Regions from separate parts of the Pseudoalteromonas sp. AS84 genome, predicted to be linked through region 1. Evidence: predicted binding sites of a transcription regulator. Region 1 holds the regulator's gene; the other holds the start of a gene.
What was found. The regulator LexA, encoded in region 1, represses DNA repair genes until DNA is damaged. The targets are predictions, from matches to a motif close to TACTGTATNNNNATACAGTA.
Positions count from the first base shown of each region.

Region 2: WNY79_RS11920 (YebG family protein) is a predicted target of LexA. The motif match lies at 7,464-7,483, and genes of this name have one in related genera.

Region 1 is NZ_JBBMQY010000018.1:10,913-21,763, forward strand. Features, by position in the region: gene WNY79_RS16010 (DnaJ C-terminal domain-containing protein) at 166-1,134, shown strand; gene WNY79_RS16015 (chaperone modulator CbpM) at 1,134-1,454, shown strand; gene WNY79_RS16020 (hypothetical protein) at 1,530-2,255, opposite strand; gene WNY79_RS16025 (hypothetical protein) at 2,569-2,949, shown strand; gene WNY79_RS16030 (PaaI family thioesterase) at 2,950-3,390, opposite strand; gene lexA (transcriptional repressor LexA) at 3,558-4,175, shown strand; gene coxB (cytochrome c oxidase subunit II) at 4,658-5,800, shown strand; gene ctaD (cytochrome c oxidase subunit I) at 5,800-7,392, shown strand; gene WNY79_RS16050 (cytochrome c oxidase assembly protein) at 7,392-7,922, shown strand; gene WNY79_RS16055 (cytochrome c oxidase subunit 3) at 7,958-8,833, shown strand; gene WNY79_RS16060 (DUF2909 family protein) at 8,736-9,044, opposite strand; gene WNY79_RS16065 (SURF1 family protein) at 9,059-9,799, shown strand; gene WNY79_RS16070 (transmembrane cytochrome oxidase associated protein) at 9,789-10,283, shown strand; gene WNY79_RS16075 (COX15/CtaA family protein) at 10,312-10,851, shown strand, end outside.
Region 2 is NZ_JBBMQY010000010.1:46,327-57,177, reverse strand. Features, by position in the region: gene WNY79_RS11955 (heme lyase CcmF/NrfE family subunit) at 1-697, shown strand, start outside; gene WNY79_RS11950 (redoxin family protein) at 694-1,263, shown strand; gene WNY79_RS11945 (cytochrome c-type biogenesis protein) at 1,263-1,724, shown strand; gene ccmI (c-type cytochrome biogenesis protein CcmI) at 1,725-2,978, shown strand; gene WNY79_RS11935 (VacJ family lipoprotein) at 2,988-3,719, shown strand; gene WNY79_RS11930 (HDOD domain-containing protein) at 3,782-5,008, opposite strand; gene putP (sodium/proline symporter PutP) at 5,341-6,819, shown strand; gene WNY79_RS11920 (YebG family protein) at 7,095-7,412, opposite strand; gene WNY79_RS11915 (helix-hairpin-helix domain-containing protein) at 7,727-8,023, shown strand; gene WNY79_RS11910 (DUF6170 family protein) at 8,048-8,350, opposite strand; gene dsbB (disulfide bond formation protein DsbB) at 8,352-8,870, opposite strand; gene fadR (fatty acid metabolism transcriptional regulator FadR) at 9,257-9,970, shown strand; gene WNY79_RS11895 (peroxiredoxin C) at 10,335-10,851, shown strand, end outside.

The DNA of each region.
Region 1 (10,851 bases):
CTTAAGGCCTGTACTTATATTACTAAAAGGTGTCTGATTAATTTTTTACTTAAAGTTATTTTCACTATTCATTTATTTCTTACTATTTATCGTATTTTAACCACACAAGATTACCCGTTAAGGAGTATGCTTAAAGCTTACTCAATATGGGGATTTGGATTGCAAATGAAATTTGTTGATTATTATGCAGTGCTTGGAATATCGCCTGATGCAGACGATAAAGCGGTTAAAATAGCTTATAAAAAGTTAGCCAGAAAATATCACCCAGATGTAAGCAAAGAGCCTCAAGCAGAAGATAAGTTTAAAGAAATAGCAGAAGCTTACGAAGTCATTCATAACAAAGAAGAACGTGTAAAATACGACGAGTTACGTCGTCACCAGCAAAATCGTGCTCGTCAACAGCAAACAAATTATCGCGGTAGCGCTGGTTCTTCACAAGGTAATTATCAGCAAAGTGATCCGCAAACTGATGAGGAATTTTCTGATTTTATTAATTCAATGTTTGGCGGAGCTGGTGGGTTCGATCGTTCCGGGCAGAGCAGAAGTAACGCCGCTCGCGCGCAAAAAGGACAAGATGTGGAAATAGAATTCCCAATTTTTCTTGAAGAGACTTTAGTTGATACCGTTAAGCCTGTTGAGTTTATGTTACCGCAGCGAGATAGCAGTGGGCGTGTCTCTGAAATTAAAAAATCACTTAAAGTGAAAATTCCTGCAGGTTCAGTAAATGGTGAGCGAATTCGACTAAAAGGGCAAGGCGGATTAGGGTCAGCGAATGGGCAAAATGGTGATTTGTATTTACAAATTAGTTTAGTGCCTCATCCATTATTTGATGTTGAAGGCCATAACCTAAATATAGTCGTCCCTCTTGCTCCATGGGAAGCGGCTCTTGGTACAAAAATAAATTTACCTACGTTGGCAGGCAAAATCCAATTAACTATTCCATCTAATAGTCAGTCTGGTCAACGCTTGCGTATTAAAGGTAAGGGATTAATGAGTAAAAAAGCCAAAGGTGATTTATTTGCTGTGCTTAAAATTGTTAATCCAACATCTATTGATGATGCCAGTAAAAAACTGTGGGAAGAATTAGCCGAAAAAGCTCACTTTGATCCCCGTAATAACTGGAGCAAACCATAATGCAAATTATCGTGACACAAAAAGACGATTTACTTACTAGCAAAGAGCTATGTTTGAGCAGTGATATTAGCGAAGCAATTTTATATGAGCTAGTTGAGCATAATATTGCGGTTCCAATTGAGGGGGATCATGTTACGCAGTGGCAATTTACGGTATCTGCAGTGACTTTAGTTAAAAAAGCGGCCCGTATTCAACATGACTTTTCGTTAGATTGGTCGGCAATAGCCTTAGTTTTACAATTACTGGATGAGCGTGATGAGTTGATTTTCGAAAACGAAATGTTAAAGCGACATTTGAGTCGATTTAAACACTTGGAATAAAATCTGCCCTTGGGTACTTCCTAGGGCTTACTTACTCTATGGTGAGAGTGAGCTAGTTCTCAAAAACCAATATGACTACTTTGATTTATTCTTACTTTTAATTCGGATAAATCGTTTTAGTCGTATATTTTGTATAAGTAGTAATATTCCACTTAAACAAAAAAGTACGCTGGTTGCTGCAAAACTAATAAGCAGCGGATTATTAAAATCCTCTCGCTCATCGTAATCCATAATATGTAACATCCAAAAAAAGTCGAAAATTCGCCAGAGTGTGCTGCGAATGGTAACAACTTTGCCGTTATTTTCTGACAAGTACAGTGTGGTGTTAAATGTGTCGTCAAATTGTACTTGCCAAACATTGGTTTTATATCCAACTTCTCGCATACCTTGCTTTAGCAATACAGCGCTTGTCACTTGAGCATCAATAAGTAAGTGTGCTTTAGCATTTGCGGTAATTTGTATTTTAGTTGGCGGCTCAAAAGGCCGGCCTGTTATAGCGTTAAAGCTTTGTTGTTCATCTTTATTTATAACTGTAATTATAGGTGTGGTTAAGAAGTTCTCAAAAATTATTTGTGTTGGATTAGCCACCTGAGATGCAATATCGTCAAGGGAGGCCACATAATCAGCCTGCGTAAATGGGTTATTAAGAGTGCGTGTTGCAAGATGCTCCCCATGAACTTTATCAAGAGGGATAGCGCTCATTACTAAACCACCTAATAGCCAAGCTAAAATTTGTAATGCTAATAAATAACCTAACCATTTATGTAACTTGCGAGCATGTTTAAATATTTTTTTATTCATGTTTTAGTCTTATTATTTTTAGAGGCTAGTTTATTACATTAATGAGATAAGTTACTGCGACATTTTGTCGCAGTTTAAACTATAGCTTACTGTAATCATTTAAAAATAAAAAAGATTACACTTAAATTGCTAACATGATTTATTTGTACAATTGAGCTGAATGTTTGATATCCAGCTAGCTTTAAATGCTAATAAATACTTAAAAGCTGCGAAATATCCATATAAAGTGGTTAATAGAGCATAGTTGATTTGGTATAACGGTAAAACTGCGTTAAAGTTTGCAATGAAATTATTAGAGGATAAATACGAAACGATGTCGGAAATTCAATTTTTAAATGTAGATCTTGAGCTTGAATCAAAGCAAGATATTAGTTTGCTAGTGGCGGACTTGAAAAAAGTCGCTACGATTTTACATTATGACAAAGACGAATACCGTCAATTAGCGCGTATTGAAGCAACAGGTGTAGTAAACACGCCTGACAAAGCAATAAACCATATATGTGAGCTTATTGAATCGTGTTCGCGTAACGCGCTAAAGCAATGGTTAAGCTGTTCACGTAGAACGTTTGATATTGGTTTTGAATCAGGCACTTCCCCTAAGTGCTTTAATCAAGCCTTAGATGCAGATACATTACTACGTATATCTGCGATTGGTGCGGGTATGGAAATTACAATTTACCCAATCGAAAAGTAACTATCTTCGCTCTACGACTGCTGCGGTCATTTTAGATACGCAGCAAAGCTCATTGCGGCTATTTGTAATTTTTATTTCCCATACTGAACTACGCTTACCGATATGAAATGCTCTTGCCGTGGCTGTTAAAGTGCCGTTGCGAGACGCTTTTAAATGACTTGCGCTAATTTCCTGTCCCACGCAGTAAAATTTTGTAAAATCGACAACAAAGTTAGCTGCATAGCTGGCAACTGTTTCGGCAAGTGCAACGTTAGCACCGCCGTGAACCATCCCCATTGGGTTATGATGCTCAGGAATTGCCGGCATTGTGGCAACCAAGTAATCATCGCCAATCTCTGTGATTTCTATCCCCATAGTTTTCATCAGCGTACCTTGACCATTTATACCTTCATCAAGCTGTTTGCAAAACTCTAAAGTAATAGGTTGATACCAAATACTCATAATGACTCCTTTGCTTTTTTTATCATTTATAAACTTAGTTTTAGTTATATCCCTAAAATGTACACAAGTGAAATTACTTTGGCTATTTTAAGGCTTAATTTAAATTTGCGATTTTTATTTAACTGTATATACTCACAGTTAAATGTACTGTATGGAAAACCAGTTGTATGCGACCATTAACGAACCGCCAAGCTCAAATACTCGAACTAATTAAAGTTTTTATTAAAGACACTGGTATGCCTCCTACACGTGCTGAAATAGCGCAAACATTAGGTTTTAAAAGTGCCAATGCTGCTGAAGAGCATTTAAAAGCACTTGCTAAAAAAGGCGCAATTAAAATGAAGCCAGGTGCAAGCCGTGGTATTCAGTTAATTGAAGAAGAAGAGCCAGAACAATTAGGTTTACCGCTTATAGGGCGTGTTGCTGCTGGTTCACCTATTTTGGCGCAAGAGCACGTTGAAAGTCACTGCAAAATCGATCCATTAATGTTTAAACCGGCTGCAGATTTTTTACTACGCGTTAACGGTATGAGCATGAAAGATATTGGTATTATGGATGGTGATTTACTTGCAGTACATCGTACTCAAACCGCTGAAAACGGACAAGTTGTTGTTGCACGCTTAGACGAAGACGTAACTGTAAAACGTCTTGAGAAAGCAGGTCGTAAAGTATTACTTCATGCTGAAAACGACGATTTTGAATCTATTGAAGTAGATCTTGAGAATGAGTCTTTTAATATTGAAGGCTTAGCCGTTGGCGTTATAAGAAACGCTGATTGGATGTGACTTTAAAAATAGCTTTTAAACAAGCAGTTTTATAAATGCGTACTAATTAGTACGCATTTTTGTTTTAAAATTTGTACTAAAATAGGGTGCAAACAGCCCACTGACTATTCAACCTGTAAACTTTTTTGCACTTATAATTTCCCCTCCGAATGCGTTAAACCCCTTTGTTTTTCTCATCTTTTGAACTTCCTGTTGCCTAGCTAGTTGCTGATTTTTTGTTAATTACCCAATTACAACCTGATTGTTTTTTATACTAAAACTTGCTTGTTGTTCATTTTTTAGCTAATTATTAATGTGCTGAGCTAATAATAACTCACAGCTTTTTAGTTTTGAGAACACACAATATACACAAACACGTTGTTGGCGCAGCAAAACCAATCAATATTAAATGAGATTGGCTAAAAAAATAAAAATAACGAATTGGCGTTTAAGCCGTATGCCTCTTCGCTTTGCATTCGCAATAGCATCAAAGGAGCCACCACATGGGTAAACTGACCTCTACCTTGTGGCTTATATTATGTGTTTTTTCGCACCCAGTTTTGGCTAACAGCCAATACAATATGCGCAAAGGCGTAACCGATATAAGCAATAATGTATATCAGCTGCACATGACCATATTTATAATATGTTGTGTGATTGGGGTGATAGTGTTCGCAATTATGTTCTGGGCACTTATTCATCACCGTAAATCTAAAGGGGCTGTACCTGCCCAATTTCACGAAAGCACTAAAGTAGAAATACTTTGGACTGCAATTCCGTTTGTTATTTTAATTGCTATGGCAGTACCAGCTACTAAAACCCTAATTGCAATGGAAGATGCCAGCAAAGCTGATCTCACTATTAAAATTACAGGTTCACAATGGAAATGGCATTATGAATATATGGGCGAAGATGTAGAGTTCTACTCTATTTTATCTACCCCGCAAGATGAAATCGCTAATCTTGCAGATAAAAATCCTAACTACTTACTTGAGGTTGATAAACCTCTCGTACTGCCAATAAATCAAAAAGTACGATTTTTAATGACTTCTGACGATGTTATCCACTCTTGGTGGGTACCTGATTTTGCAGTTAAAAAAGATGCGAATCCCGGCTTTATAAACGAAACATGGACGAACATAAACGAAGAAGGTACTTACCGAGGCCAATGTGCTGAGTTGTGTGGTAAAGATCATGGCTTTATGCCCGTTGTGGTGGTTGCTAAATCTGAGGCTGATTTTAAAACATGGCTTGCAGATGCAAAGCAGGCTAAACAAAAAGCAGCATTAGCAGATGCCGCATTACTTGATAAAACCCTCCCAAAAGAAGAATTAATGACTTTAGGCGAACAAGTATATATGGCCAATTGCGCTGCATGTCATCAGCCTACAGGCATGGGATTACCGGGTGTATTTCCTGCACTTAAAGGCAGCCCGATAGTGCTTGGCGATATAAAAGATCACATTGATGTAGTTATCCATGGACGACCTGGTACGGCAATGCAAGCATTTGCCAAGCAGTTATCTATAAAGCAATTAGCAGCGGTTATTACTTATAAACGTAATGCGTGGGGTAATGATACGGGTGATGTTATTCAACCGAGTCAAATACAGGCAGCACTTGATGCCAAAGTGGAGGCGAACTAATGAGTAGCATAGTAGAACAACCTAACGCCAATGAAGCTCATCATGCTCATCACCCAGCTAAAGGTTTTAAACGCTGGCTTTACACAACTAATCATAAAGATATAGGTAGTTTATATTTAATTTTTTCGCTGACCATGTTCTTAATTGGTGGTGGAATGGCCATGGTGATCAGAGCTGAATTATTTCAACCTGGTTTACAGTTGGTCGACCCTCACTTTTTTAATCAAATGACCACAGTGCATGGTTTAATTATGGTGTTTGGTGCGGTTATGCCGGCCTTTACAGGCCTTGCTAATTGGATGATACCGCTAATGATTGGCGCGCCAGATATGGCATTGCCAAGAATGAATAACTGGAGCTTTTGGATTTTACCGTTTGCATTTTTAATCCTATTGGCATCGTTATTTATGCCTGGTGGGGGTCCTGCATTTGGTTGGACTTTTTATGCACCACTGTCCACAACATACAGTAATGATAATACTGCATTGTTTGTATTTGCCGTACATATTATGGGAATTAGCTCAATAATGGGCGCAATCAATGTGATTGTAACCATAGTGAACTTACGTGCCCCCGGCATGACATGGATGAAGTTGCCCTTATTTGTATGGACGTGGTTAATTACTGCCTTTTTATTAATAGCGGTAATGCCTGTGCTTGCAGGGGCTGTCACTATGGTGCTTACCGATAAGTACTTTGCGACCAGCTTTTTTGATGCCGCAGGCGGTGGTGATCCGGTGATGTTCCAACACATTTTTTGGTTTTTTGGTCACCCCGAAGTATACATAATGATTCTTCCTGCCTTTGGCATTATATCTACAATAGTACCTACCTTTTCTCGTAAAAAACTTTTTGGCTATGCCTCAATGGTATACGCCACATCCTCCATAGCACTATTGAGCTTTATTGTATGGGCTCATCATATGTTTACCACTGGGATGCCAGTCGCTGGCGAGTTGTTTTTTATGTACGCGACCATGCTTATATCGGTACCTACAGGCGTAAAAGTATTTAATTGGGTTGCCACAATGTGGAAAGGCTCAATAACTTTTGAAGTGCCAATGCTTTTTAGTATTGCGTTTATTGTGCTGTTTACCTTAGGTGGTTTTTCGGGATTGATGCTAGCAATTACACCTGCTGACTTTCAATATCACGATACTTATTTTGTAGTGGCGCACTTTCATTATGTATTAGTAACAGGGGCCGTATTTTCGATAATGGCAGGGGCTTATTACTGGTTGCCCAAGTGGACGGGCAATATGTTTAATATCACGTTAGCTAAATGGCATTTTTGGCTATCACTGGTGAGCGTGAACGTACTGTTTTTTCCTATGCATTTTGTAGGGCTTGCCGGTATGCCGCGTCGAATTCCCGATTACGCACTCCAATTTGCCGACTTTAACGCAATCATAAGTATTGGTGGATTTGCCTTTGGTTTATCGCAATTGTTGTTTGTAGCTGTGGTAATTAAATGTGCACGCGGTGGCGATAAAGTACCTGCAAAAGTATGGGAAGGGGCAGAAGGGCTTGAGTGGGAAGTTGACTCTCCAGCGCCATATCATACTTTTTCTAAGCCGCCGGTAATCAAGTAATGACACACGCACCGCTACTCAAACGTTTGGTACTTATTTGCATAGGTATGTTTGCCTTTGCCTTTGCTTTAGTACCTTTGTATGACGTGTTTTGCGACGTAACAGGGCTTAATGGAAAACCTTCGCTTGAGCAAGCAGAGCAAAGTACGCAAATAATACAAAACCGAGAAGTTGGCGTTAGTTTTACTACTCACGCGCAAAGAGGTGCGCCGTTTGAAGTTAAGTCAAAAGAATACAGTGTTGTGGTAAAACCCGGTGCAATGCGTGAAGTAATGTTTAGTGCTAAAAATAACAGCAACCTAGATAAAGTAATGCAGGCTGTACCATCAGTCTCGCCAGGTAAAGCGGCAAAGTATTTACATAAAATAGCGTGTTTTTGCTTTGATCAGCAACCTCTAAAAGCAGGGGAAGAACTTAAATTTAAATTACTTTTTTATGTTGATACAGCACTGCCAAGCGACATTGAAGAATTAACTTTATCTTATACCGTATTTGATATTAGTGAACAGCTGGTGGCAAGTAATAACTAGCTTTTTAAACTAGTGTGAAACTAGGAGTAAATAAAATGAATCAAGAATATGAGCATTATTATGTACCAGAGCAAAGCCCGTGGCCTATTGTGGGCGCTGTTGCATTGTTTTTTATTGCAGTAGGTGCAGGCTTAACAGTTATGAGTGTAGGCAAAGAAGGGGGGAGCGGGGTTTACCTACTTTATGCCGGTATCGCTGTGCTTGTGTATATGTTGTTTAGCTGGTTTAAAAATGTAATTCGTGAGTCGGATCAAGGTTTGTACTCAGCACAAATGGATCGCTCTTTTAGGCAAGGTATGAGCTGGTTTATTTTTTCTGAAGTTATGTTTTTTATGGCCTTTTTTGGTGCGCTTTTTTATGCACGCGTATTGTCGGTACCTTGGCTTGGAGGCGCAGGCAATAATGCAATGACCAATGAAGTATTATGGCCAACTTTCGAAGCTGTTTGGCCGCTAGTTTCAACACCTGCAGGCGAAACTACTCAAGCTATGGGCTGGCAAGGTTTGCCGCTTATTAATACCTTAATACTGCTTACTTCCTCAGTTACTCTACATTTTGCCCATGTAGCGATGGAAAACAATAAACGTACTCCACTTAAAGTTTTTTTAGGCGCTACTATTTTATTAGGTGTTTGCTTTTTAGGGTTACAAGTTGAGGAATATATTCATGCGTATAACGATTTAAACTTAACGCTAGATGCAGGTGTTTACGGTAATACGTTCTTTTTATTGACTGGTTTTCATGGCATGCATGTAACTCTTGGAACCGTACTTTTATTTGTAATATTTTTACGGATATTAAAAGGGCACTTTACTAAAGATAAGCATTTTGCTTTTCAAGCAGCGGCTTGGTATTGGCACTTTGTTGATGTGGTGTGGCTGTGTTTGTTTGTATTTGTATATGTGCTGTAGCGTTTATTGGCGAATTATTTGCTTTAATAAAACCAAGTTTAAGCGCTGCAATAACAGCAACTAAAACAACGACCGAAAACAATACGCGACGACCTAAAAAGTGAGACATAGGTCGTCCCCCAGTTTTCCCTGACACCATAATAAACAATGCTCTAAATAAGTTAAAAAGTATAAATATTAACAACAGTACGATAATAATTTTAATAATCACTGAGTTGACCCTTTATGCAGTTAGTTTTATGGCACAAACAAAAGCTTAGCTCACTAATCACACTTTGTATGGTTGTGGTTGTGGTACTTGTGTGTGTGCGACTAGGATTTTGGCAGCTGGAGCGGGGTGAGCAAAAACAGCAGCAACTAACCGCTATTGCTAAGCAACAGACTCGTGGTGTGATGAGCTGGTCTCAATTACTTAATCTGCCTGATAGCTGGAACAAAACAGGTGTATTGGTTGAGTTAAAAGGGCGGTTTGTACAAAACCAATATTGGCTTTTAGATAATCAAGTTTATAACGGGCAAGTAGGGTACGACTTACTTGCTTTACTAAAGCCAGACAGCGAAGAAAAAGTGATTTTAGTTAATTTAGGATGGGTAAAAGCGCCTATATCTAGAGAGATACTGCCAAAGGTTACTCTGCCTACAGGTGTTTTTATTCTTAAAGCGCAAATAAAAGAAAATAACTTAAGTAGCTTTACGCTTGAAGATAAAACTACAAATAACGACTTACCTACAAGAATCCAATCTATCGACTTGAATATGCTGAGCACTCAAAGCCAGCAATCATTAATTAATTTTATGGCTTACAGACAAGGTACTGGTGATGAGATTGCAACACCTCATTATGAGGCTGTTGTTATGAGCCCTCAAAAACATAATGCCTACGCTGTGCAATGGTTTTTAATTGCTGTTGCATGTGCTGTTGTTGCTATTTTTGCGAGTAAAAAAAGGACACATAATGAAAAATAATCCCCTTTTGTTGTTTGTGGGTTGCTGCGCAATCCCATTAGTTTTGGCATATGGCGCATTAAAGTTTGATTGGTTGCCTACTGCAATTACTAATAATGGCGAGTTTTTAAGCCAAGAAATAAAACTCAAAAATTGGCCGCAAAATAATCCCAAGCAATGGACTATCGCACTTAATTATTCAAACGAATGTAACACCCCATGCAGCGAACAGCTCAATGCACTTAATAACTTATATGTGGCACTTGGTAAAAACCAAGGCAAGGTTGATATGGCTGTAATAGGAAGCCCCAACAATAAAAATCTACCATGGAAAATTATTACCGAGCAACAGAGTTTAAATCCTGCAAGTTTGTATTTAATTGATCATATGGGGTTAGTGGTACTTGAATATCCCTTTAAGGCCGAGCCACAAGAAAACCGTTTAGTACAAAAAGGGTTATTAAAAGATCTAAAAAAATTACTTAACTATTCTCGTTCTAGCTAATTAAGTTGAGCTTAAGTTGGAGTATCTGATGTATAAAAATTATAAAAACTTAGTATTAATAACAGGGTTACTCGCTTTAATTGTGGTTGCTTTAGGTGCGTATACACGCTTAAGTGATGCAGGTTTAGGCTGCCCCGATTGGCCTGGCTGTTACGGCTTTTTAACGGTACCTAAGCATGAGGCCGATATAGCCTTAGCAACTCAAAGCTACCCCGATATGATGTTCGAAACCGCAAAAGCGTGGAAAGAAATGATTCATCGCTACTTTGCAGGTGCTTTAGGTTTACTTATTTTAGGTTTATTTGTGTTGGCTTTTTTAAAGCGCCAATATCCAACTACGCCAGTTAAATTGCCTTTGGCTTTACTTCTACTCGTGGTGTTTCAGGCTGCCCTTGGTATGTGGACAGTAACCATGAACCTTCAGCCGCTTATTGTAATGGGCCACTTATTAGGTGGCTTTAGTATTTTGTCACTTATAACGCTTTTATATTTACGGCTAACCGAAAAACCCATTATGGGTGGCGATAGCGGCGCAAAACGCTATTTCGGTTTAAGTTTAGTAGCGCTC
Region 2 (10,851 bases), on a different contig from region 1:
AATATTAATGGGTGTATTAGCAAGTGTCGTGATTACCTGCGCTTGGTTGTTCTCAAGTTACGATTTAGTAAAGCCTCTTACATTATTAGCGACAACGCTTGCAGTGTGGATTGCAATATCAACAGGGATTGATATTTACACCAAAGCCGCAGTGCACGGCACATTAAAAGAAGGTTTAAAACGCTTTACTGTCAGTTACTGGGCGATGGTGCTTGGGCATATTGGTATTGCATTTATTATTGCGGGCGTAACACTGACCTCTGCTTATTCAGTAGAGCGTGACGTATCAATGAAACCGGGTGAAACCGCACAGCTTAATGAGTATGAATATCGCTTTGATGGTGTTAAAACTATTCGCGGACCAAACTACAGCGGCCATGCGGGCGTTGTATCGGTGCTTAAAAACGATGAGCTGGTAACACGCTTACATGCTGAAAAACGTAAATATGATATAGGTATGCAGTTTATGACTGAGGCAGCAATAGATGCCGGTTTTAAACGTGATTTATATTTAGCGTTAGGTGAGCAGTTAAGTGGTGATGCATGGTCACTTCGCATTTATCATAAACCATTTGTACGCTGGATATGGATTGGTGGTGTGCTTATGTCATTTGCAGGTTTCATGATTTTGTTTGATAAACGCTACCGTACATCAGCTAAAACAGCCCGTAAAGATGCACCGGAGAGTGTTTTATGAACCGTAAAATTTTAGCACTCGCGCCGCTTTTAGTATTTGCATTTGTTTGTGTGTTTTTATACCAAGGACTTTTTGCTAACCCTCGTGAAATTCAAACGGGGCGGTTAGGCCAAGAAATGCCCGCATTTAATTTACCAGATTTGATGCAAGACAATAAAGAGTGGACTAACGAGTCGTTAAAAGGCGAAGTTTACTTATTAAACGTGTGGGGTACTTGGTGCCCGACATGTTTAGTTGAACTTGGCTATTTAACTAAATTACGTGAGCAAGGCGTTAAAATTATTGGGCTTTATTACGTACAAGGTTACGACGCTGACTTTGATGGCCCATTTAATATGCAATCACTTCGTACAGAGGTGACTGATATGCTACAACGTGCGGGCGACCCATATCAATTTAATATTTTAGACTTACACCGTACTTTGTCGTTGGATTTAGGTGTCTCGGGTGCGCCTGAGACATTTTTAGTTGATAAAAACGGCACTATTTTACTGCACCATACAGGTGATATAAACCCGCGAGTATGGCGAGCTAAATTTGCGCCAATTATGCAGGAGCTTAAATAATGAAGTGGTTTCTACTTACACTTAGTCTTTTTGTGAGCATGGGTGCGTTTGCAGAGCAAGATCGCTATCAATTTGATAACAATAAACAAGCAATACTATTTGAAGAGCTAACTAAAGAGCTACGTTGCCCTAAATGTCAAAATCAGAATATTGCTGATTCAGACGCCGTTGTTGCTAAAGATTTACGCGATAAAGTACTCGTATTGGTGAAAGAAGGTAAGAGCAAAGACGAAGTGATTGATTACATGATAGACCGCTTTGGTTATTTTGTTCATTACGACCCACCCGTTACACCCGCTACTTTAGTACTTTGGGTATTACCTGTATTAATTGTAATAGTCGGCTTTGGTTTTATTGTTATTCGCCAGCGAAAAGCATCAGTAAAACAAACGTGGAGCAGCGACGACGAAATGCTGTTAGCTAAGCTAATTGAACAAAATAAACGTCAGGAGCAAAGTTAAATGATATTAATGTGGGCGTGTTTTGCTTTACTCACACTGGTTGCTCTTGGATTTGTGATGTTGCCTTTTTTAAAAAAAGAGCGCGTTCAAACAATTACTCATAATGCCAATGCTGAGCTAATTAGCATTTATGAGCAGCGTTTAGTTGATTTACAAACTGATTTAGATAATCAGCGTATTGATGGCGTAAGTCATGCAGAATCAATTGTTGAATTAAAACGTCGTTTATTGAATGAGTTATCACCAGAAAAATCACTAAACAGCAAAGGTAATAATCGTATTTTTGCTTTAACTGGTGGTGCTTTTGTTCTTGCTCTAACAGGCGTTTTTTATGGTCTAACGGGTAGCCAGCAGCAAATTTCGGCTTGGCATGATGCAATGGATAATTTAGCTGATTATGGTGAACGGGCTGTAATGCAAAAAGGTGAGCCGCTTAGCCAAAATGAGCTGCAGGCTTTTGCTTTGGCGCTTCGTACTAAGCTTAGTCGTTCTGGCGATGATGAAGTTGCTTGGATGCTACTTGGGCGAGTTGCTATGTCGCTTAATGAATTTGACATGGCGCAGCAGTCATTTGACAAAGCACTACGTATGAACCCTGATAATATGCAGGTACTTATTAGTTATAGCCAAGTTTTATTACTAGAAGGTAGCGAAGCTAATATGACTCGTGCGGCAGGTATGCTCTCAAAAGTACTGAAAGTTGAGCCTACCAATTTAGATGCAATTTCGTTATTAGCACTTATTGCCTATGAACGTAAAGATTGGCCTCAAGCTAAAGCTGCATTTGAAGTTTTACTTGCCAGTATGGAAAAAAATGATTCTCGTTATAGCATGATTTCCGAGCGTATTAGTGATATTGAGCAGCAAATGCAAACGGAAGGCTCTGTTATGCCAGTTACTAATACAACGGGTGCTATTGCAGTTACAGTCGACATTGCAAAAGAGCTTATAGATAAACAGCCAAAAGACGGTATTTTGTTTATATTTGCAAAAGCAGCAAGTGGTTCGCCAATGCCGCTAGCTGCTGTTAAGCTCGCTAAATATTCATTTCCAATTACAGTTGAGTTGAGTGATAGTAGTGCAATGGTTGCTGGGCTAAACTTGTCTAGTGCAGAAAATATTATTATTTCAGCGCGTATCTCTATAGATGACTCTGTTATGCCAAGCTCTGGTGAGCTAGAAGGTCATTCACAGTCGTTAAAGCGTGAAAGTGTAAGTGACTACCAACTTCAAATTGATACATTAATACCTTAAGGACGTTAGATGTTAAAACACAGTTTTACTTTTTTATGTTTATTGATACTAGCCGGCTGTGCTCAAGTACCACAAAGCAAAGTAGATGACAGAGATCCGCTGCAAAGTATTAATCGTCCGTTATACGATTTTAATATGGATGTATTGGATGCTTATTTATTGCGCCCCGTTGCTGTAGGTTATGTTGAAGTAACGCCTGTACCGGTAAGAAACGGTATTGTTAATTTTACAGGTAATATTACAGCGCCTGTCGATATGATTAATGCGGGTTTGCAAGGTAAGCCGGGTAATGCAAGTGTGAGCTTAGCGCGATTTTTAGTTAACTCTACAGTTGGTATTTTTGGTATTTTTGATGTTGCTAGCTCATTAGGCCTTGAAATTGTAGATGAAGACTTTGGACAAACGTTGGGTGTATGGGGGGTGGGTGATGGCGCTTATTTAATGCTACCAGGCATGGGTCCTACAACAGCACGTAATCTGACTGGTGATGTAGTCGACAACTTTGTATTACCTGAAGTTGCGCTAACGACTCCACAAACTATTCTAGTGTTTGTTTTAAAAGCAGTTGAGGCACGTGCATCATTAATCCCACAAGAGGGGTTATTAAATGATTCACTTGATCCGTACTTATTTGTAAAAGATATTTACTTTCAGCGTCAAATTTATGAACTGTACGACGGCAACCCGCCAATTAAAGAAGAGCCAGCTGATTTTGATGAAGACTTTTTAGAAAGTTTATAATTGAAAAGCCACTCACAAAAACGCCAGCTAAATGCTGGCGTTATTGTTTGCTGTTTAGATATTTATTTTTCGTTAACTATTAACTGCATTTGTTCATTAACCCAAGCTAGTGCTTCATGATAGGCATCGGGAACTTTTTCACCTAGGTTTAGTTCTTTCGTTAGTTCGTTTGCGGCAGACCAATTTGCTTGTTCATAATACTTAACTAAGTTTAAGTATTTTGCCAATAAGCCTTCGTCGTTTAATAGCGCTGCTTTTATATCATTAGAAAGTGGAAGTTTTTTCATGACGCTTTCCATGCTCTCATCCAAAATTGCATCCATAAGAGACATCATACCGGTTAAAAACGCCATGCCAGTGTCTTTAAATTGTCCGTGGGATATAGCCAGTAATTCAGCAAATCGAGCGCGTGTAAGCGATAGCCTAATTAGCTCTACAGGTTTATCTGCAGATACTTGTGCTGCAAACAGTAGTGACAATAGCTTTTTAATTTCATTGGCACCAAGCACTATAAGGGCTTGCTTAATGGTACTTATTTCAGCGCGGCGAGCAAATGCGGCAGAATTTGAATACCTAAGTAACTTATAAGACAGATTTACATCACGTTCAAACACGTCAGTGATTTTTTTAAGATCCATATCAATGTTTGATGTTTCGTAGAGTAATTCAGCTAATGCCATTTCTGAAGGCGGTAAAGCCTTACTTTGTACCATTTCAGGTTTTGAGAAGAAAAACCCTTGGAAATAATCAAACCCAAGCTCTAAAGCTTGTTGGTAAATTTCGTAGGTTTCAACTTTTTCGGCAAGTAACTTAATATGCGAGTGTGGTTTTAAATCGTTAAGAACCGTTTTTATTGTATCTATATCGCATGTTAAAAAGTCTATTTTAATGATATCAATGAACGGGTAAAAATGACGCCATACAGGTTGATGAATATAATCATCAAGAGCAATAGTGTAACCTTTATCTTTTAAATCTTTAACAATAGCTAATAAACGCTTACCAGGCTGAATCGTTTCAAGTATTTCTACAACTATTGTATCTTTACCTAGCAGAGTAGGATAACCCTTTGACAGCGTTTCTAGGGTGAAATTTATATAGGCAGGTTTATTATCGGTTAAATCTTCTAAACCAAAATTAAACTGGCTTCCCTCAATAAGTCGTGTTGTTGCTTCGTCACCATCTATATCGGGAAATACGTTATCAACGCCATCACGAAATAAAAGCTCATATCCGATGAGCTTTTTATCTCTGTCTAAAATCGGTTGACGTGCAGCGTAAAAATACATAAACAGTTCCGTAAGAGTGATGTAATTAGGTATTGTAATAATATATGGCAAAAGATTCAAAATAGCATTACGTATATTTGCATGATTAATAAATTATCATTATAAATTAAGGGGTTTCTTGTATTTAATTTATTATATTTTACCAATTAGCTTTAAAATTATTCAACATGAGTATTTTTGTATCAGCTGGGGGCAACAAGTTGGAGATTTTATTATTAAGCATGATATAGTCAGCGAGAATGGTTTTTATCCTAATAGTGTCTTTATTATAATATTTTAAGAGTCAATATTCGGATTAAGAGCCTGTTATTAATAATTATGCGGAGGCTAATTTGGAAACAGGAATGATTATTTCACTAGCATTATATTTTGTTGTAATGTTAGGTATCGGACTATATGCATATAAGCAATCTACTGACGATGTATCTGGTTACATGTTAGGTGGACGAAATCTATCTCCAAGCGTTGCTGCACTGTCTGCGGGTGCATCGGATATGAGTGGCTGGATTTTAATGGGCCTACCTGGTGCGATGTTTGTTACTGGTTTTAGTAGTACATGGATAGCAATTGGCTTGGTAATTGGTGCTTGGTTAAATTACCTGTTGGTTGCACCAAGATTACGTGTGTACACTGAAAAAGCAAATGACTCTATAACAATCCCAGATTACTTTTCAAATCGCTTCAATGATAAGTCAAACTTATTACGTGTTGTATCAGCTATAGTAATTATCGTCTTCTTTACCCTTTATACGTCATCAGGTGTTGTAGCCGGCGGCAAGCTGTTTGAAAGCTCATTTGGTCTAAGTTATGAAATGGGTTTATACATTACGACAGGTGTAGTTGTTTTATATACTTTGTTTGGCGGTTTTTTAGCGGTTAGCTTAACTGACTTTGTGCAAGGTTGTATTATGTTCATTGCACTTATTCTAGTGCCTACCGTTGCATACTCTTTACTAGAACAACCCCTAGAGTCAACTCTGCATAGCGTAAACCCAGATATGCTTAACTGGATTGGTGCAGGCTCTGCATTAGGTATTATTTCTGCAATGGCCTGGGGCTTAGGTTATTTTGGCCAACCACATATCATTGTTCGCTTTATGTCAGTACGTAGTGTTAAAGATATGCCTAAAGCACGCCGTATTGGTATGACATGGATGATTGTTGCTGCCATTGGTGCTGTTGGTACTGGTATATTTGGTGCTGCTTATACTTATGAGAATAATATTGTAGTTGAAGATCCTGAAACGATTTTCTTAATTCTTTCTGAGTTATTGTTTCACCCACTTATTGCTGGCTTTTTATTAGCTGCAATTTTAGCTGCCATTATGAGTACAATTTCTTCACAGTTACTTGTTAGTTCAAGCTCATTAACAGAAGATTTCTATAAAACATTCTTACGTAAAGATGCTAGCGATAAAGAACTAGTTGCTGTTGGCCGTATTAGTGTAGCCATAGTTGCTATGTTTGCTATTTACTTGGCTTACGACAGAGATAGCTCTATATTAGATTTAGTAAGTAATGCCTGGGCTGGCTTTGGAGCTGCGTTTGGACCACTTGTATTGTTTAGCCTTTATTGGAAACGTATGAATTTTGCTGGCGCCTTATCAGGTATGTTAGTAGGTGCGTTTACTGTACTAATTTGGATATATGGACCATTTACTATAAATGGTGAAGGCTTAAGCAGCTTTATGTACGAAATAGTACCAGGCTTTATTTTAGCGAGCATCGCAATTGTTGTTGTTAGCTTAGTTACAAAAGAGCCTGAGAAAAACATTACCGCTTTATTTGATGAAGTAGAAAAAGAGCTTTAAATAGTAATTACTGCCCATTTTTGAATGGGTAGTAAATTAATACCAATCCGCAATAATACTTAATCATTTTGCGGGGCTAAACGTGTCACTACCTGCGTTGAAAATTATCATTTAGAACAACTAAATAGCGAATTTTTTGACTGGCTATCAATACGTTTTTCCACCCTCAAAATAGATCACTTAATAAAGCGAATTGGTATAATAAAAAAGGGAGCAACTTAGTTGCTCCCTTTTTTATTTAGTTTGTCCCGACCGAGGAAAGGGCAATCTACGAGTTAACTTGCTTTTTTATCGTTGTTATCTTCAATTGATGCAACGTTATCTGACTTTTTACTTTTTGCTGGCGCTTTGGTAACAACTGGATCTTTACCGCCCTTTAGTATGGTCATAAAGTCATCTTTGCTTTTCGCTATTTCTAAAGCAAGTGATTCAATTTGTTGCTCACTAAGCGGTACGTCTACCTTTTCTAGCATTAGCTCAAGTGATTCTGCTATATCGAGCATCTTGTCATAAGCATCAGCTTCTTTTTTGGTAGTAAACGTCATACGCTCGACTCCGTTTCGTTCTACAACATATTTAACAACAACAGCCATGATTTCTCCTGCAAAATTGCTTGGCACCGTGGTTTGTAAAAACCATTAGATTACTGTTTTTATGTACAGTAATGGTTTGGGCGTAAATTTGCAAGCGCGAAGTATTAATTTTTAGGTGTCTTAAATTTGACAAAAAACGGTAACTTTACTTTAGTTAAGCAATCACTTTGTTGTACCAGCTGCATTTTCAGGATTTCGGATCATAGTGATAATGCGTTTAGGTACACTTTAAGTGATGAGCTTTACAGTTCCTTATTTTTTAGTTTTCCTGAGCAACATTCAAAATTAAGAAAAGAAGAATAAGGACAAGTTTGATGAAAACGTTAAAAAATTTATTAATTATAAGCTTATTATGCCTACTACCTGCAACTACCGTATATGCACAATTATCGGAAGTAACTAAGCAAATGCCTCATGTTGAGACAATTAGTATAAATAATGCAGATGCTGAGATGCTTGCTAAGCTACCTGGCATAGGAAAGAAAAAAGCGCAGGCAATTGTGGATTACCGAGAGGAAAACGGCGAATTTAAAAGCGTCAGTGATTTATCACAAGTTAAAGGAATTGGTAAAAAACTATTAGCCAAATTAGAAGGGAAAATATCACTTTAAAGCGAGTAAGGAATAATCAGGGCGTTATACGCCCTGATTAAGTTGTTTTAGCGCATCGCTTAAGTGCTTTTTAGCAAAGTTAATTTCAATAGGTGTTGTTAGTAGCGGATAGCAAAGCCCACCAAGTATCAAAAAAGGGATTAATATCCAGCCTTCAAATACCGTAAATATTAAAAATAAAGGGCTAAGTAACAATAATTTTATAATACGTAGTAAAACTTTATCTGTTGGCGATAGCATACTTAACGAAAGTGCTATTACGTCCTGACGCTTGCGTACTTTTAGATGTTTAAGCTCATCTAATTGGCTTGAAAAAAATGTAAACATATCAAATCGACTTTTTAATTAATAAACGGCCAATAACTATAATAAATAGTGTTAGTGAGAAAACCCCAAATATAATTTCCATCCAAGCAGGCATGCTCAAACCAACAAATTGCCAATCTATATTTCCACAATCCCCGGTCGCTTGAAAAAAGCTAGGTATCCATTCATGTAACGGCATAAATGACGGGAAGTTTGGCTCAAACTCACAGCTGAATGCAAAAGGATCTGTGGTGGTTTGCATATCAATATGTTCGCGAGCAATTAAATATCCCCAAACACTCGATACCCCCCAAACTACATACGCAAGTATACGAACTGTTTTGCTCTGTGGTTTAGTCGAACCTATAATTCCTGCACCTAATAAGCCTAGTACAGCGGTGCGTTGGTATATGCACATTATGCAAGGCGCTAACCCCATTTGGTATTGAAAGAAAAGAGCGGTCACTTCCAGTAAAAAAACGATGGCTGTAAATAAAAGCCATGGGGTACGTTGGGTGGGTAATTGCGCAAGCCAGTTCATAAAAATTCCGCGTTTTAATAAGACGTTAGATTATGACGCAGGATAAAGTATGCAGCAACAAAAAGGAGAAAAAAGCTACCGAAGTCACTTTTTTTAAGATGAAATTAGTGACTACTCGGTAATGCCCCAATAGGGGCGACATGATGATCTATTAGGCCTCATTAATACATAACAAATAACAATGTACCTACGATGAATATTACCAGTAGAACTGTGCAGTTTAGCTAAATTATAAAAATATAAATTTTATTATTTATTAATCTTTAATTTCTACTCATTTGCTTATTAATATACCTGACTTTACTTGTTAGTTATGCTTCGTCTGGTACAATCAGTCAGTTATTCGTGTAAAACGATGAGTGTTGATTAATTCGAGTGGGAACTGGATGAGAATTTTTAAAGCGAAAAGCCCAGCAGGATTTGCTGAAGAATATATAGTTGAATCTATTTGGAACGGCGATTTCCCTCCAGGTTCAATTCTACCTGCCGAGCGAGAACTTTCAGAGTTAATTGGTGTTACAAGAACGACCTTGAGAGAAGTATTACAGCGTTTAGCACGTGATGGTTGGTTAACAATTCAGCATGGTAAACCGACAAAAGTAAATAACTTTTGGGAAACGTCAGGCTTAAATATTCTTGAAACATTAGCGCGCTTAGATGAAGACAAGATGCCAGAGCTGACAGATCAGCTTTTATCTGCACGTACTAATATTAGTGCTATTTATACACGTGCTGCAATTAAGTTAAATCCTGAACGTGTAATTGAAATTTTATCACAAAGCCATGAGCTAGAAGACACTGCGCAGGCATTTGCTGACTACGATTATAAAGTTCATCACGAATTAGCCGTTGCGGGTAATAACCGTATTTATGTATTAATACTCAACGGTTTTAGGGGCTTTTATTCAAAGATTGGTTGTCATTATTTCTCTGATGCCGGAACTCGTGAACTTGCTCGTCAGTTTTATAAAGATTTAACAATTCTGGCAGAAAATAAAGAGCACGATGGTGCTATTTCGATGATGCGTAAATACGGTCATCAAACAGGTGAGATTTGGCAAAAAATCCGTGGCGATATGCCCTCAGATATAATGGATTAAATCTAAACGAGAAACCTGCATTTGCAGGTTTTTTTGTATCTGTAAAAATTAATACCACATTATATGATTTTTTAAACAATTTAACGTACTGACTCTTCTTTAGTAACGTCCAAAGCTCTATCTAATTACAACGCAGTTTACATTTCAAAATAGACATACTATTCAGGCAAATTTGTGCAAGTTGTAAGTGTTCGTTATTTTCGATTGCTCACATCGATAAATGCGATTGTTCTTTTGCGGTGAATAACTTTAGAATTCCAATTAATTATATGTATGCGCTATTGGTTTTTAATTTTTAGCGCCCATATAAGTACCAGCATTGCGAAAGCAATTGAAAACAAACTCAAAATATTTGGAGAATAAAATGGGTGTATTAGTAGGCCGCCAGGCACCAGACTTTACCGCTGCAGCTGTTCTTGGTAACGGTGAAATTGTAGATAGCTATAATCTTCATGAAACCATTAAAGGTAAAAAAGCAGTTATCTTCTTTTACCCACTAGATTTCACGTTTGTATGTCCTTCTGAACTGATTGCATTTGATAAGCGTTTTGAAGAGTTTCAAAAGCGTGGCGTAGAAGTAATTGGTGTTTCTATCGATTCACAATTCTCACATAACGCATGGCGTAACACTGCTGTTGCAGACGGCGGTATTGGTAAAGTTCAATACGCACTAGTTGCAGACGTTAAACACGAAATTTGTAAAGCGTATGACGTTGAGCATCCAGAAGCGGGTGTTGCATTTCGTGGTTCATTCTTAATCGACGAAGAAGGCAATGTACGTCACCAAGTAGTGAACGATTTACCACTAGGTCGTAACATCGACGAAATGCTTCGCATGGTTGACGCGTTAGCGTTCCACACTGAGCACGGTGAAGTATGTC